One region of the Mesorhizobium sp. M0909 genome, then DNA from elsewhere that is predicted to be linked to it. Evidence: predicted binding sites of a transcription regulator. Region 1 holds the regulator's gene; the other holds the start of a gene.
The links. The regulator LexA, encoded in region 1, represses DNA repair genes until DNA is damaged. The targets are predictions, from matches to a motif close to TGTTCNNNNTGTGTTCNG.

Region 1 (8,697 bases):
TTAGGCCAAGGCCCAATGTTGCACTGCGAAACACACCTTTCAATGCCAATCTTCTTGGGCCAGTTCGCTAATCGATTTGATCAGCGATCCGCGCCAGGCTTTCCTCGCGGCCCAGCACGGCAAGCACATCAAAGACACCTGGCGAGGTACTTTTGCCGGTGAGCGCGGCGCGCAAAGGTTGGGCCACAGCGCCGAGTTTATGGCCGCCGGCCTGCGCGTAGTCGCGGATCGCGGCTTCAGCCGAGGCGGCAGACCAGTCCGAAACCGTGGCCAGTGCCGCATGAGCGCCCCGCAGGATCGCGCGCGCCTCACCGCTGAGCAGCGCCGCCGCCTTCTCGTCGACCGGCAGCGGCCGCTCGACGAACAGGAATGCAGCCCCTTCAACAAGTTCGACCAGCGTCTTGGCGCGCTCCTTCAGGCCGGGCAAAGCGGCAAGCAGTTGCGCCTTGCGTCTGTCGTCGAGGCGGGCGGCGATTGCCGGGCCGCCTTCGAGATAGGGCAGAGTGGCGATGAAGATGTCGAGCAGCGCCGCGTCGTTCATCCGGCGCATATGCACGCCGTTGAGCGCCTCGAGTTTGGCGAAGTCGAAACGGGCGGCGCCCTTGTTGACATCGCCAATGTCGAACCATGCGATCATGTCGGCAATCGACATGATCTCATCGTCGCCGTGGCTCCAGCCAAGCCTCGCCAGATAGTTGAGCAGCGCCTCCGGCAGGTAGCCCATGGCGCGATAGGCCTCGACGCCAAGCGCACCGTGCCGCTTCGACAGCTTGGCGCCGTCGGCACCGTGGATCAGCGGGATATGCGACATCGACGGCACCTCCCAGCCCATGGCCTGGTAGATTACGGTCTGGCGTGCGGCGTTGGTCAAATGATCGTCGCCGCGGATGATGTGGGTGATGCCCATGTCGTGATCGTCGACGACGACGGCATGCATGTAGGTCGGATTGCCATCCGAGCGCAGAATAATGAAATCGTCGAGATCCTTGTTGGGAAAACGCACGTCGCCCTGGACGCGGTCATGCACCACCGTCTCGCCGTCTGTCGGCGCCTTGATGCGGATCGCCCCCTTGGCGCCGGGCGGCGCCTCCGACGGGTCGCGGTCGCGCCAGCGTCCGTCATAGCGGGGAGGCAGCCCCTTGGCCCGTGCGCTCTCGCGCATTGCTTCCAGCTCGGCAGGCGTCGCATAACAATAATAGGCCTTGCCCATGCGAACGAGCTCCTCGGCCACCTCGCGATGGCGCGGCGCACGCTCGAACTGCGACACCGGCTCGCCGTCCCATGTCAGGCCAAGCCAGGAAAGCCCGTCGAGAATGGCCGCGGTTGCCGCATCGGTGGAGCGCTCGCGGTCGGTGTCTTCGATGCGCAGCAGCATCGTGCCGCCTGTGTGCTTGGCATACAGCCAGTTGAACAGCGCCGTGCGCGCGCCGCCAATATGCAGATAACCGGTGGGCGAGGGGGCAAAACGGGTGACGACCTTATCGGGCATGGAACTCTCAGGCGGGCCAAGGAAGTGGGTTTGCGGACTTTCGCGCGTTGCGCGTTCATGTAGCATAGGAGGTCGAGGGCGCAAGGGGCAGACCCGATGGCTGTGCGAGGCCGTGGTGCGGGCGAGGGCGAGGACGCTGGCAGCGGCGTCAGCGAACGCTTGCTGTTCGCCGCTCCCCTGCCTGTCCTGCCGGCACCGGCATTGCTGCCCGCTCCGCGCTTCGATGCTCCGTCGCTGCCGGCCAGCGACCTAGCAACGGTTCCGGTGCCTGCGTCCGAGCCCATCGTGCGCCTACGCCGGCGTTTCCGCCTCCCGTCACCGTCCCGCATCCGCAACAGCGTAACCTCGGCAGCCGGCCTGGAACTCGACCGTGGCGTCGCCTTCCTGCTGGTGCCGGTGTTCCTCGCATGCGGGGTGGTCGTATATTTCGCGCTGTCGGCGGAGCCAGCCTTTCCGCAGCCGATCGCAATCGTGCTCCTCGCGGCCCTTTGTGCCGTCATGTCGCGGTCATGGCCCAGAACCCGCCTGTGCTTCATGGTGGCGCTGCTCTGCGCGCTTGGCGTGCTTGCCGCCAAGTTCGAGACCTGGCGTGTCGGGACGCATGTGCTCGGTTCTGAAATCTCGACGCGGCTGACGGGTCGCGTCGTATCGTACGAACCCATGGCTAGCGGCCGCATCAGGCTGACGATCGATGTGATCTCAACCGCCAGGCCGACGCTGCGCTACATGCCGGAACGGGTCCGCATTTCGGCGATGAAGATACCGGCTGAGCTGGCCGCTGGTTCCGAGATCGCCGGCTATGTGCGGTTGCTGCCGCCGACCGGCCCGGTGCGGCCCGACAGCTATGATTTCTCCTTCGACAGCTATTTCGCGGGCATCGGCGGCAGCGGCTTCTTTCTCGGGAATCCGAAAGTCGTGGCGTCGGGCAGCATGCCGCTTGCCGCGCGGCTTTCTTCCGCGATCGAAGACGCGCGCGAATCCATCGCCGACCATATCCGCAGCCGCATCGGCGGCGCCGAGGGCGAGATTGCTGCTGCGCTGATCGTTGGCGTGCGCGCCGGCATTCCCGAGGAGATCAACGAAGCGATGCGGCGTACAGGCATCTACCACATCATCTCCATCTCGGGGCTGCATATGGCGTTGGTCGCCGGCACCATCATGGCGCTGCTGCGCGGTGCCTTTGCGCTGTTTCCCGACTTCTCATCGCGACGGCCGGTCAAAAAATATGCCGCCGCCGCCGCGCTTTTTTCGATTGCGGCGTACCTCGTCTTTTCCGGCATTGTGGTGGCGGCCGAACGCAGCTTCATCATGCTGGCGGTGATGCTCATCGCCGTGCTGTTCGACCGGGCCGCGCTCACCATGCGCAATCTGGCGATCTCGGCCATCGCGGTCATCGTAGTGTCGCCGCACGAGGTGGTCGGTCCGAGCTTCCAGATGTCCTTCGCCGCGACGGCGGCCCTTGTCGGCGCCTATGCCGGCTGGTCCGATTACCGCACCGGCAGGGCCACCACGCCGCCGCCCCGGCGATCGCCGCTACGCTTGGCCACTCGAAAGGTCCTGCTGGGCATGGGCGGCCTGGCGATGACCTCGATCATTGCAGGGAGCGCCACGGCGCTTTTCGCCATATGGCATTTCCAGCGCGTAGCGCCGCTCAGCCTGTTCGCCAATCTGGCCATCATGCCTATCGTCTCACTGGTCGTCATGCCCTTTGCCGTGCTCAGCGCGCTGGCGATGCCGTTCGGCGCGGATGGGCCTTTCCTCTACGTGATGGGCAACGGGCTGACGGCGATGATCGCCCTGTCCGGGTGGATCTCCGAGCGCTCGCCGATCGATGCGGTCGGACTGATTTCGCTGAGATCTGTCCTTTTGGTGACGATCGCCCTCGTCATTGCCAGCATGGCGACGACCTGGTTGCGGCTCGCGGCAATTCCTTTTGCGCTCGCTGGCTTGCTAACGACAACGCAGACGCGCGTACCCGACGTATTGATCTCGGAGGACGCACGGCTGGTCGCGCTGCCGATCGGCAGCGGTGAGCTCGCGGTCAACCGGGCACGCCCGAATGAGTTCACCATCGACAACTGGAAACGCGCGCTCACATCAGAGGCTATCGTCGCGCCGGAAACACCTGGAAAGAACGATCCGCAATTCGACATTGCCGATCCGGCCGACCTACCGCCGGGCATGCCGTTCATTTGCACGGACGGTCTCTGCCTCGCCAGGCATCCATCCGGCGCGATCATTGCGCAAGCCAAGGACCGCGATACCGCACGGCCAGCCTGCGCCTTCGCCAGCTTGATCGTCATCGACGACGCCACCGCCCATAATCCCTGCTACTACGACCGGCTGGTCCTCGTCGTCACCAAACGGCAACTGGCGCGCGCGGGAAGTGCGGCCGTCTATTTCGATCCACAAGCGGCAACACGCGCCGAAATCCGCTTCGCCGTCGAAAAATCATACCGGCCCTGGCACGTGCAGCGGAAATTTTCACGCGCGGCGCGCGGCCTGCCGCCATACCGCAGGGCCGACAATCCAAAAGCCGGCACCAAGGGCGCAACTCAGTAGCGGCGGATCAGCCCAACGAGCTTGCCCTGCACCTTGACCCTGTCTGGTCCGAAGATGCGCGTCTCGTAGGCCGGATTGGCGGCCTCCAGGGCGATCGAGGCGCCCTTGCGGCGGAACCGCTTCAGCGTCGCTTCCTCCTCGTCGACCAAGGCCACCACGATCTCACCGGGGCTCGCCGTATCGGCGTTGCGGATGATCACCGTGTCGCCGTCGAAAATGCCAGCCTCGATCATCGAATCGCCTTTGACCTCGAGCGCATAATGCTCGCCGCCCATGATCATATCCGGCGGCACCGAAATCGAATGCGTCTGGTGCTGGATAGCATCGATCGGCACACCAGCGGCGATGCGGCCCATTACCGGGATCGAAACGGCGGCGACGACATCATCGTCATTGCCGGCTGCAGGGACGCGCGACGATGTCGGCTTGCCCTGCCGAGGGGCACCTTGCCCAAGACTGCCCTGGATGACACTCGGCGAGAACTTGCGTGCCGCATTGAGGCCGGGGGCGATCGAGTCAGGCAGGCGTAGTACCTCCAGCGCACGGGCCCGGTTGGGCAAACGGCGAATGAAGCCGCGCTCCTCCAGCGCCGTAATCAGTCGGTGGATTCCGGATTTGGAAGCCAGGTCGAGCGCTTCCTTCATCTCGTCGAAGGAAGGTGGGATACCGCTTTCCTTCAACCTTTCGTGGATGAACATAAGCAGTTCGTGTTGTTTGCGTGTCAGCATAGCGACCCCCAACAGAATCAGAAAACAAACCCAGAACAGACACTATCTGTTCCAGTTGTGTTCCGCAACTGTTTAAAGTTTAATGAATACGTTAAGGCTCGGGAAACAAACGACGTCCCCTACCGGCGTACCGTATTTTCGCCGCCGCGAGCCTCATCGCCTTGATTCTGCTTTCGTTTGCGCCCTTCTGGCGTCCCGGAAGGGCGCATTGGCATCGGCCGTCCGCCGGCAAAGGGCACGGAAGTGAACCCCTATCGAATGTGCGGTTTGGTCAATGCACCGTGAACGAAACGAACTCAAAGCGCCAACCTCGGGGTTAAGTCCCGGTTTCCACCGCCTGCTGCTTCTCGCCGGTGGAGCCTTGCTACGCGCTACCCGGTAATGGAAGAACAGTTGATGCGTGTCCGGCGTTGCGTTGGATTTTGGGGGAGCAGGCAAATCATGACGGGAATTCCCGATCTCGTGGCCGTAAAGGCGATGGATGCCGCGGATCCGCTGGGCGCGATACGTGACCGCTTTGTGCTGCCGCAAGGAGTGATCTATCTCGACGGCAATTCGCTAGGAGCTGCTTCACGTGCCGCTTTCGATGAACTGTACAAGGCCGCGACCGAAGAATGGTCGCATGATCTCATCCGCGCATGGAACACGGCCGGCTGGTTCAACATGCCGCTTGAACTTGGCGACCAGCTCGGGCGCCTGATCGGCGCCGCGGCCGGCCAGACGGTGGTCTGCGACACGACGTCGGTCAACATCTACAAGCTGTTGCACGCAGCCATGGCCATGCGACCGGAGCGGCAGGCCATCGTCGCCGAGGGCGATAGTTTTCCGACAGACCTCTACATGGCGGAGGGTGTGGTTTCGACGCGAAAAGATGCGCTGCTGCACCTCTCGGGGGTCGACGCGCCGACCATTGAGGAGCTGATCGACGAACGCACCGCCGTGGTGCTGGTCAACCACGTCAACTACAAATCGGGCGAACTGCGCGACATGCCGGCGCTGACGCGCAGGGCCCAGGAAGCCGGGGCGATGATCGTCTGGGATCTCTGCCACACCGCCGGCGCGATGCCAGTCGAACTCGACAAAGCCAACGCCGATTTTGCCGTTGGCTGCACCTATAAATATCTGAATGGCGGCCCGGGCGCGCCTGCCTTCATCTATGCGGCTGAGCGGCATCTTTCCGATATCCAGCAGCCGCTCACCGGCTGGTGGGGCCATGCACGGCCCTTCGCCTTCGAGCCAGGCTATGCGGCCGGCACCGGCATCCGCCGGTTTCTGTGCGGCACCCAGCCGATCCTTTCGATGCGCACGCTGAAGGGCGCGCTCGACGTCTGGGACGATGTCGACATGACTGCGGTGCGCAAGAAGAGCATCGCACTGGCCGATCTGTTCATCGAGCTTGTCGAGGCAAAGTGCGGCGCTTACGGGCTAACGCTCGAAAGCACGCGCGACGGGGAAAAACGCGGCAGCCAGATTTCATTCATGCATGAGCATGGCTACCAGATCATGCGCGCGCTGATCGAACGTGGTGTGATCGGCGATTTTCGCGCGCCATCGACCATGCGCTTCGGCTTCACCCCGCTCTATGTCGGCTATGCCGATGTCTGGCAGGCCGTCGAAGTGCTTGAGGACATCCTGCGCACCGGTGCGTGGAAGGATGCGCGCTTCGCCATCAAGGCGGCTGTCACTTGAGATTCATGCGAGAGCTGGAATCGTGAGGCTGGCGACGACGCGCCGCGCGATGCTCGCGGCTAGGTTGCAAGGCCATATTGCAAGGGAGGGCGCCGGGTGTTCGAACGTCACATTGCCGATTGGGACAACGCCTATGCCAACGGCGCCAACATAGCCGGCAGCGATCGCTGGCCGGCGGCCTGGGTCGAGCCCGCGCAGGTTTTCCGCGAGGCGCTTTCGACCGAGGGCAGGGCGCGGCTCGACCTGGCCTATGGCGATAACCCACGCAACCGGTTCGATCTTTTCCTGCCGGCCACCAAGCCGAAGGGGGTCGTGGTGTTCGTCCATGGCGGCTACTGGATGGCATTCGACAAGAGTTTCTGGTCACATCTTGCCGCGGGCGCTGTTGATCGCGGCTATGCAGTTGCCATGCCGTCCTACACGCTCTGTCCGCAGATACGCATTGGCAGCATCGTCAAGGAAGTCGGCGCGGCGATAGGCAAGGCGGCGGCGATGGTCGCAGGGCCGCTGATGCTGACCGGGCACTCGGCCGGCGGCCATCTTGTTAGCCGGATGGTTACCAGGACGACGCCGCTGGCGCCCGAAGTGGTCCGGCGCGTTCGTCACGTGGTGTCGATCTCGGGGGTGCATGATTTGCGCCCGATCATGCGCACCGGCATGAACGAGACGCTGGCGATCGATGAGGCCGAGGCGCAGGCCGAAAGTCCGGTGCTGCTGCGCCCGATGGAAAAGGCCCGCCTGACCTGCTGGGCCGGCGGCGGCGAGCGCGCCGAATTCCTGCGCCAGAGCGCGTTGCTGGCCAACATCTGGATCGGCCTGGGTGCCGCGACCAGCTCCGTAGTCGAGCCCGACCGGCATCATTTCAACATCATCGACGGTTTGGCCGATCCAGACCATCCGCTGACCCGGACCTTGATTTCGGAGTGAGGCAGGTTCAGCGTAGCATCAGCACGTCGCAGGGGGAGCCCGCCGCCGCAGCAGGCGCGAACGGCGCGCGGACGATCAGCCCGTTGGCATCGGCCAGCATTTTCAGCATCGAGGAGTCCTGGATGCCGAACGGCGTCGCCACGAGCGCACCAGCGTCGTCTGTGACAACAGCCCGCACATAATCTTGCCTGAGATCGTTGGCCGGCATGGCAGCACCGAGCCGTGCCCGACGGATATCCTGCTGAAAGGCGCGGCCGCCGAGCCGTGCCAGCAGCGGCTTCAGGAAGAGCTGAGCGCAGACCAGGCTCGCCACGGGGTTGCCGGGCAGGCCGATGCAGCGAACGTCGCCCAGCCGCCCGAACATCAGCGGCTTGCCCGGTCGCATGGCGATCTTCCAGAAATCGAGCGTCATGCCTTGCCCGGTCAGCACGTCATGGACGAAGTCGTGGTCGCCGACCGAGGCACCGCCCAGCGTGACGATGACGTTCGCGCCAGCCTTCACGGCCTTTTCAACCAATGCCGCGATCGCCTCCCTGCGGTCCGGCGCGATACCGAGGTCGAGCGCCCGCGCATCGACCGACTGTGCGGCGGCAGCGACACCATAGGCGTTAGAGGAGATGATCTGGTCGGGGCCAAGCTCGCTGCCCGGCGGCAGCAATTCGTCGCCGGTGGCGATGATGGCGACCAGCGGCCGTTTGACCACGCCGACCTCGGGGTGATTGGCCGATGCCGCCAGCGACAAGGCGGCCGAATCGAGCAGGCGGCCTTTGGGCAGCAGGACATCGCCCTTGGCGAAATCGAGCCCAAGGCGGCGGATGTTGCGCCCCTGCACCGTCGGCTCTGTCACTTCGACGCTGCCGCCGCCGAGGTCGCGGACGTTCTCCTGGATGACGATAGTGTCGGTGCCTTCGGGAAGCGGCGCGCCGGTAAAGATGCGCACGGCCTGCCGCTGCTGCACCGTTCCGGCAAAGCCGCGTCCGGCCGGCGCTATGCCGATCACCGAAAGCCTTGCGGGTAGGGACGCGATGTCAGCCGCCCGCACGGCATAGCCGTCCATGGCGGAGGCGTTGAACGGCGGCTGGGTGCGGAGCGCCACAACCGGCTCCGCCAGCACGCGGTCGGCGGCATCCAGCAGCGCGACACGTTCGCCCGGCAGCGCAACTGCTCCGTCCAGCAGGCGCTCGAGCGCCTCGGCAACTGGGACCAGCGCCATTAGCGGCCTGCCTCGGTGGCCCCGGTGATCTTGTAGTCGCCGGATTTACCGCCGGTCTTTTCAACCAGCCTGATGCCGGAGATGACCAT
Region 2 (8,697 bases), on a different contig from region 1:
CACGGTGGCCACCGATCCGCTGTACTGGACGGTTACGCTGCGCTCGCTGGGCATCGCCGGCCTGGTAACGCTGGCAACCGTCGTCACGGCATATCCTGTCGCCTATTATCTGGCTTTCCATGCCGGGCGGTGGCGTGGGCTGCTGCTGTTCCTGCTGACCCTGCCGTTCTGGACCAGTTATCTGCTGCGCGTCTTCGCCTGGAAGATCGTACTTGCCTATAATGGCGTGCTGAACTCGGCGCTGATCGAAAGCGGCATCTGGTCGGAGCCGACATTGGCCTTCCTTAATACGCCGGCAGCGGTCATCGTCACGCTTGCCCACGCTTATGCCCCGTTCGCCATCCTGCCCATCTATGTGGCGCTGGACACGATCCCGAAATCGCTGCTCGAAGCCGCTTCCGATCTCGGCGCAAAACCGTTCACCAGCTTCCGCCGCATCGTGCTGCCCAATTCGATGCCGGGCGTGCTGGCGGCGGCCCTCGTCGTCTTCGTGCCGACCGTCGGCGACTATGTCACCCCGGCGTTGGTCGGCGGCCCGGCCAGCACCATGATCGGTACGCTGATCCAGGCCGAGTTCGGCAAGGCAAATGACTGGCCGTTCGGCGCCGCACTCGCCGTCGCCGTCATGCTGGTCATCCTCGCCGTGGTGCTGGTGGTGCGCTTCGCCGACCGCCGATACGGCAGCCGCACATGAACGCGGCGCGTGTCGATGCAAAACAGGGCGGCGGCTGGCTCGGCGCCTATGTCCTTGCCTATTTGATATTCCTGTATTTGCCGATATTGCTGATCCCGCTGTTTTCCTTCAACGATTCGATCCAGGCGGCGTTTCCGCTGCAAGGCTTCACGCTTGAGTGGTACGGCACGCTTTACGGCAATTCGGCGCTGTCCAGCGCGCTTGCCACCAGCCTCGTCATCGGCGCAATTGCTGCCACCGGCGCAACACTCTGCGGCGTGACCGTGTCCTATATGGACCTCTACGGCCGCTCGCCGCTGGCCGCCACGATCAGTGCTATAGCGCGGCTGCCGATCCTGATCCCAGGCGTCATCGTCGGCATATCGCTGCTCATCCTGGTCAACCTCGCCGGCTTTGGGCCGTCGCGCATTGCCATTGTGCTCGGCCATGTGTTGGTGGCGCTGCCGACGACGGTGGTGGTCATGCGCAGCCGCTTCGCCGCCATCCCGAAGACCATCCGCGAGGCAGCGCTCGACCTCGGCGCTTCCGACTGGACGACCTTCAGACGGGTGATGCTGCCGCTCAGCCTGCCTGCCATTATTTCGGCGTTCATGCTGGCCTTCCTGACCTCCTTCGACGAGTTCATCGTCGCCTTCTTCCTTGCCGGCACCGAGCCGACGCTGCCGCTTCATATCTGGAGCCAGCTGCGCTTCCCGAAATCGCTGCCGACCGTCATGGCGCTCGGCACTTCGATCCTGGCCGTGTCGTTCCTCATCGCCGCGCTCGCCGAAATGCTGCGCCATCGCGGGCTTGCTGCCACCCGGCGGTCAGCGCCCGCCAACCTGTCAAAACCAGAAGAAACCGAAGGAGGAGAACTGCAATGGCATTCGACCTGAAATCGATAACGGCAAAGACAGCGAAAACCGGACTGGCTGCCTTCGCGCTGGCGCTTGCGTCGACTGTCGCCTTTGCCGGGGACAAGCTGCAATATTTCACCTGGTCGGGTTATGAACTGCCCGACTTCAACAAGAGCTTCCTCGCCGCGCACCCCGACGGTGTCGAAGCCTCGATGTTTGGCGACGACGATGACGCTTTCACCAAGGTCAAGGCCGGCTTCCGCCCCGATATCGCGCACCCATGCTATGACAAGGTGGCGCGCTGGAACAAGGAAGGCCTGCTGCAGCCGATCGACACCAAGCGCATCAAGAACTGGGATTCGATCTTCCCGGTCTTCAAGAACCTGCCCGACCTGCAGGCCGGCGACGGCAAGGTCTGGATGGTGCCGTGGGACTGGGGCAACACCTCGATCCTCTACCGCACCGATCTGGTGAAGAACCCGGAAGCCAGCTGGAACCTGCTTTGGGACAAGCAATATGCCGGGCGTATGGCGACCATCGATGCCGTCCACGACACACCGGTGGTGGCGGCCCTTCTCGCCGGCGTCAATCCATTCGACATGACACCGGAACAGATGGACAAGGTGGCAGAAAAACTTCGCGAGCAGCGCCCGCTGCTCTCGAACTACACCACCGACATGACCTCGGTCGAACAGGCATTGGCAAGCGGGCAGCTGGTCGCGGCCATGACCTGGAACGCCTCGGCCACCTCGCTGAAGAAGCAGGGCGTGCCTGTGGAGTTCATGAAGCCGAAAGAAGGCATGCTGACCTGGGCTTGCGGCTTCGTCATGCTCAAGGACGCCAAGAACGTCGACCTAGCCTATGACTTCATCAACAGCCGGCTGGAGACGGATTCCGGAAAGTATCTGATCCAGGCCTACGGCTATGGAAGCTCGATCAGCTCGGCTTTCGCCGCCGTGCCGAAGGAGGAGTTGGAGAAACTGCAGCTGCCTTCCGATCCCGAGGTGATGCTGAAGACCACGATCTTTACCGGGCCGATGAAACAGAATGACGAACTCGCCAAGATGTTCGAGAAGGTCAAGGCAGGCGGCTGAGTTCGTACTTCCTTCTCCCCTTGCGGGAGAAGTGTCGCCGAAGGCGACGGATGAGGGGTGTTCCAGATGGCACCGACGGCACTCCGGCCAACACCCCTCATCCGTCTCGGCACTTCGCGTCGATCCACCTTCTCCCACAAGGGGAGGGAAAACCTTACCAAACAAGGACGAACGAATGGACATGCTGGACGAAGCGGCTGAGAAGCCGAAGGACGACGCCGACGTCAGGGTCGGCCGGCGCGTGCGGGCGCTCAGGCTGGAGCGCAATCTCTCGCTGGCCGAACTCGCCGCCAAAGCCGGTGTGTCGATCGGTGCGCTGAGCCAGATCGAGCGCGGCATGTCGTCATTGCGGGTGCGAGTGATCTGGCCGCTCGCCGCCGCACTCGACATCGAGCCGTCGGCGCTGATCGTTGACGGCAACGATGCCGGCAACGATCTTTATTGCGTGCGCGCCAACAGCCGGCGTCAGATCCCGGTCAAGTCGGAAGGCATCGCCAAGGCGCTGCTGTCGCCGCCGGCTGCCACGCTGACCGGCATGCTGGTGACGGTGGAAGCCGGTGGCGGCACCGCCGAAGCCTACGCCCATGCCGGCCATGAATTCGGCTTCGTACTGTCGGGCGAGGTCGAGCTGGTGGTCGATTCGACCAGATACGGGCTGAAGGCCGGTGACAGCTTCGCCTTCAAGAGCACCTTGCTGCATGCCTTCCGCAATCCGGGCAGCGAGCGCTGCCAGATCCTGTGGGTCAACACCACCAAGCCGTCCGAGGTTCGCGATGGCGCCTGATCCGCTCGTCCGGCTGGACAAGGTCTCCAAGATTTTCCCCGGCGGCATCGTCGGGCTCGACACCGTCGATCTCGATATTTCGCGCGGCGAGTTCCTGACCCTGCTCGGACCGTCCGGCTGCGGCAAGACCACCAGCCTGCGGGTCATCGCTGGTTTCGAAAGCCCGTCGAGCGGCAGGGTCCTGCTCGAAGGGCGCGACATCACGGGGCTCAGGCCCTTCGACCGCCCGGTCAACACCGTATTCCAGGACTACGCGCTGTTTCCGCACATGAACGTCGCCGAAAATGTAGGCTTCGGCTTGTCGCTGCGCAAGCTCGCGGGTGCCGAACAGGCAAAGCGCGTCGGCGCAGCGCTCGACATGGTCGGCCTTGCCGACAAGCTCGGCGCCCGCGTGTCCGAATTGTCGGGTGGCCAGCGCCAGCGCGTCGCGCTTGCCCGCGCCATAGTCTGCGAACCGCGCGTGCTGCTGCTCGACGAGCCGCTGTCGGCGCTCGATGCGCATCTGCGCGAACAGATGCAGGTCGAGTTGAAGCGCCTGCAGTCGCGCCTCGGCACCACTTTCGTCATGGTCACGCATGACCAGACCGAGGCGCTGTCGATCTCTGACCGCATCGTCGTCATGAACAAAGGCCGCATCGAGCAGATCGCGCCGCCGGCGACCCTCTACGACCGGCCCGCCACCAAATTCGTCGCCAGCTTCATCGGCACGATGAACCTTCTGCAGTCGCGCTTTGTCGGCCGCGACGGCGAGCGCTTGCGGTTCGCCGCCGGCGCCCTGCCGCTGGAAGCGGTTTCGGAGACGGGCGAATTGCCTGGCGAGGGCACGGTGCGCACCATCGGCGTGCGTCCGGAGGATCTTTTGGCGACGACCGAGGCCACGGCCGGCACTGTACCGGTGCGGGTGAACAGCATCGTCTTCCACGGCCGCACCTTGCGCCTTCATGCAGAGCTGGGGCAGGGGACACAGGTGGTGATCGACGCGCCACGCCCGACAGAGGGTTTTCAATTCAGCGTCGGCGATGTGGCGCATATCAGCCTGCGCCGCGGCGCCAACTGCCCTATGCTGCCCAGCTAGTCTGATTTTCAACTTCCAGAAAACCGGAGTGTTCCCCACATTATCGGCAACGGCGGCGCAGACTTCGAATTCCTGCTCGGCAGGGCTTCCTCGACCGCTGAAATCGCGGGTGTTGGCGCGGAACGCATTCAGCGCCCGTTGCGTTTCCATTTGACGAGTTCTCTGTTTGTTCTAAATCTCTCGGTCGGATACAATTTGCCGGACGAGAGATCAATTATGAGTGGGCAACCTGCATTCGGAACCGCGAACAACGGCCAGACCTTTTTCCGATGGGAGGGGTCCAAGCGACGTTTCGACGACCGCATATTCTTCGCCATCTTGGCTGAGAGCGCGGTCGCTGGTCCCTTGGCGCGAAAGGCTATCGCCTTGGATCGAGAGTTAGGGCTGCAAGGCTGGTTTGTTCCGGAAAACCACATCCATATCTCGCTCGTCGGCCTCGGTGACCATGATGGGTATCCGGAAAAGCTGGTTGAAATCGCTCGGCATATCGGCTCGATGATCGTTGCAAAACCGTTCGATGTTTCTTTCGATCGCCTGACGGCTTTTGGTGGTGGTTCGCTGGTTCTGCGCAACGGTGACAGCAATCCAGCGCTCCAAGAATTCTGGCGCAATCTCACCGCTCTGATTTCCGACAGCCCGCTAAAGCTCTTTCTCACGAAGTCCATTGAACCGCATGTTACGCTGCTTCGTGACGAAGTCCGTGTCCCCAGGATTCGCGAACGGTCGATTGATCCAATTGGCTGGACAGTCCGGGATTTTGTGCTGATCCACAGTGTAATCGGCAAGGGGATTTACCGCGAGAGCGCACGTTGGCAATTGAACGGCCAAGACGATGCCTTGGCCGGGATGTAGAGCCCCCGCACGATATTCATCATCCTGACATGGTATGTCAGCTGTCTCGGGATTGACGATGGCAGGCCAGCACGCGACCCGCTACTTCCAATGCGTCTTAACAGGAGGAACCCCATGACGATCACGGAAATTGCCAAGGATTTCACCGAGCTCCTCAAGCAGGGCGATCACCAAGGTGCTGCTGAGAAGTATAATGCCGACGACGTCGCCAGCTACGAAGCCATGGAGGGGCCGATGGCCGTCTCCCGTGGCAAGGACGCTCTGAAGCAAAAGAACCAGTGGTGGCAAGAGAACAACGAAGTGCATGGCGGTTCGGTCGAGGGCCCATATGTCAACGGCGACCAGTTCGCAGTGCGCTTCAAGTTTGACATAACGCCCAAAGCTACCGGCGAACGTGCCACCATAGATGAGGTTGGTCTGTACACGGTCAAGAACGGCAAGATCACCGAAGAGCGGTTCTACTATTGAGGCCGGAAATACCACCGGCTTCCGGGAGCCGCTGCAAGGTTGAACAATAAGCATGGCGGCCGGGAGGATGACCTGGCCGTCTTCGAGAGGCTCAGATCGTTTTGACATAGCCCGCCAACTGATTCGCCACCGTGCCCCAGCCGTCGTAGAAGCCCATCTCCTCGTGGCTGTTGCGCGTGGCTTCGTCGCGGTGGATGGCGGTCGCGGTGTAGCGCGTCGCCTCGCCCCGCGATTGCAGCGATATGACGGCTGTGATGAATGGGTCGCCTGACGGCCGGTAGCCTGGCAGCAGCGCATCGGTCCACACCAGCCGCTCGTCCTGGACGATCTCGAGGTAGCAGCAACGCCTGTCGTTGACTTGCCTGCCGTCGGGCGACTGCATGCGGGTGCGGAACAGGCCGCCGGGCCGCAGGTCGATCTCGCAATCGGTGATGATCCACGGCTTCGGCGTGAACCATTGGCGGACATGCTCGGGCTTCGTCAAGGCCATCCACAGCAGTTCGCGCGGCGCCTCGATCGACCGTTCGAGCACGAGGTCGAGCTTCGGATCGGGTTGGAACAACGGAGCCATGTTCATCTGTCTTTCTCCTTGAGTTTCAGCACGTAGTCGTCGAACTGGTCGAGACGGCGCTCCCACAGCGCCCGCTGCTCGGCCAGCCAGTTTTCCGCGAGCTTCAGCGGCTCCGGCGCGAGCCGGTAGGTCCTGACGCGGCCTGCCTTCTCCGAATGCACCAGCCCGCAGCCTTCCAAAACCCTGAGATGCTCGATGAAGGATGGCAGGGCCATCTCGAACGGCTGGGCAAGCTCGCTGACCGAGGCGGGGCTTCGGTTCAGTCGCTCGACCACGCGTCGCCGGGTCGGATCGGCGAGCGCCCGGAAAATGCCGTCGACGGGCGGGGGGCTTTCGGTCTGCAGGCTCGTCATAGTCGTTTCCTTGCCTCGGCCATTCCGTGTGACCAGAGCTAGCTTAGAAACACTTAGGGAAATTCCTTACTATTGGCAAGGGCGAAAATCATGGATGCCTGGCAAGCCGCTGGAAAACTGAGAGGTGCGGTTTTAGGGTGCCGTCAGATTCGACCGGCCCGAGGATTCGTTTTTGACGATCACCATGTATGGCATCACCAATTGCGACACGATCAAGAAGGCCCGTTCCTGGCTGGCGAGCCATGATGTTGCCTATCGCTTTCATGACTACAGGGTCGACGGGCTGGATGCGGATCGGCTGAACGGCTGGTCAGGCAAGGTCGGTTGGGAAATTCTGCTCAACAAGGCGAGCACGACGTTTCGCGAACTGTCGGAGGAGGACAGGATGGGCCTGGATGAAAGGAAGGCCAAGGCGCTGATGCTGGCAAAGCCGACGATGATCAAGCGTCCGGTGCTGGAACTTGGCGATAGGATTCTCGTCGGGTTCAAGCCCGATGTTTATCAGCAGGCGGTTGGCGGGAAGTAGAACCGACCGACCGCCATCCGTCGCGCCCCCCTCTGTCCTGCCGGCATGAATATCGATCGTATCAGACGCTTGTGGTTTTCCCATGCAAATAGCTTGCCAGCGCGACCGCATTATTATGGGCCTCGTCATGCGCGCCGTAGAGCAGCGTCACCTTGCCCTCACGCAGCAAGGCGCGCAGTTCCGCCACCGCCTCGCCGTTCCGGTCGAGCTCATCGCTGTATCGCCGCTGGAACTCCGCCCAGCGCGCCGGCTCATGGCCAAACCATTTGCGCAACGCGTCGCTTGGCGCGATGTCCCTCAGCCATAGCGTCAGCGCCGCGTCCTGCTTGGCGATGCCGCGCGGCCATATGCGATCCACCAGCACCCGCTGCCCGTCATCGGGCGCCGGCGGCTCATAGATGCGCTTGACCGCGAGTTCCATTGCCAACCCCGCATGCGTCACAGGCGCGGCTGCGTGCTGGTGCTCTTAAACCCACTCGCCCTTGCGCATCACCGGCACGCGGCTGCTGTCCTTGTGGACGCCGTCTACATCGATCTTGTCCGAACCGATCATCCAGTCGATGTGGATGAAACTCTTGTTGCCGCCGTGCGCCGCGATCTCGTCCTGGCTGAGCGAGGCGCCGTCGACAAAGCACTTCGAGTAGCACTGGCCAAGCGCGATGTGGCAGGCGGCGTTCTCGTCGAACAGCGTGTTGAAAAACAGCAGCCCGCTCTTGGCGATCGGCGAGGAGTGCGGCACCAGCGCCACCTCGCCGAGACGGCGCGAGCCTTCGTCCGTATCGAGCACCTTCTGCAGCACATCCTCACCTTTCGAGGCCTTGGCCTCGACGATGCGGCCCGCCTCGAAACGCACCGCAATGCCGTCGATCAGCGTGCCCTGGTAGGACAGAGGCTTTGTACTCGTGACATGACCTTCGACGCGCCTTGCATGCGGCGTGGTGAAAACCTCTTCGGTCGGGATGTTCGGGTTGCAGGTGATGCCGTTCTTGGCGGTCGAGGCGCCGCCCATCCACTCGTGGCCGTCGGCCAGCCCGACGGTCAGGTCGGTGCCGGGGCCGGTGAAATGCAGTGCGTGGAAATTGTGGCCGTTCAGCCATTCGGTGCGGCTCTTCAACGCCGCATTGTGCGCCGTCCAGTTGCCGATCGGGTCTTCGACGTCCACCCGCGAGGCGGCAAAGATCGCGTCGGCGAGCTTGGCTACGGCGACGTCTTCGGCATCGTCCGGGAAAACCTGCTTGGCCCACGCCTGATCAGGATAAGCCACAATGTTCCAGTTGATGTCGAAGCCGGTGATCTTCTCCAGCGCCGGCTGATAGGCCATCGAATTCGCCTTGTTGGCACGCGCCACCTTTGCCGGGTCCTGAGAAGAAAGCAGCGAGGGATCCTCGCCGCGCACGGCAAGCCTCGCCGCATTGTTGGCGAAGGCTTTTGCCATGCCTTCATA

Region 2: a site for LexA is predicted at 4,640-4,657, ahead of NKH83_RS23945 (2'-5' RNA ligase family protein). Genes of this name have one in related genera too.

Annotation. Positions count from the first base shown of each region.
Region 1 is NZ_JAMYOA010000012.1:2,442-11,138, forward strand. It holds gene gltX (glutamate--tRNA ligase) at 68-1,489, opposite strand; gene NKH83_RS19025 (ComEC/Rec2 family competence protein) at 1,586-4,051, shown strand; gene lexA (transcriptional repressor LexA) at 4,045-4,779, opposite strand; gene kynU (kynureninase) at 5,221-6,468, shown strand; gene NKH83_RS19040 (hormone-sensitive lipase) at 6,565-7,395, shown strand; gene NKH83_RS19045 (molybdopterin molybdotransferase MoeA) at 7,403-8,608, opposite strand; gene moaC (cyclic pyranopterin monophosphate synthase MoaC) at 8,608-8,697, opposite strand, start outside.
Region 2 is NZ_JAMYOA010000017.1:80,642-89,338, reverse strand. It holds gene NKH83_RS23970 (ABC transporter permease) at 1-694, shown strand, start outside; gene NKH83_RS23965 (ABC transporter permease) at 691-1,569, shown strand; gene NKH83_RS23960 (ABC transporter substrate-binding protein) at 1,554-2,624, shown strand; gene NKH83_RS23955 (cupin domain-containing protein) at 2,800-3,408, shown strand; gene NKH83_RS23950 (ABC transporter ATP-binding protein) at 3,398-4,483, shown strand; gene NKH83_RS23945 (2'-5' RNA ligase family protein) at 4,700-5,335, shown strand; gene NKH83_RS23940 (SnoaL-like domain-containing protein) at 5,450-5,803, shown strand; gene NKH83_RS23935 (SRPBCC family protein) at 5,895-6,374, opposite strand; gene NKH83_RS23930 (ArsR/SmtB family transcription factor) at 6,377-6,727, opposite strand; gene NKH83_RS23925 (ArsC family reductase) at 6,900-7,253, shown strand; gene NKH83_RS23920 (DUF488 domain-containing protein) at 7,315-7,680, opposite strand; gene NKH83_RS23915 (aminopeptidase) at 7,720-8,697, opposite strand, start outside.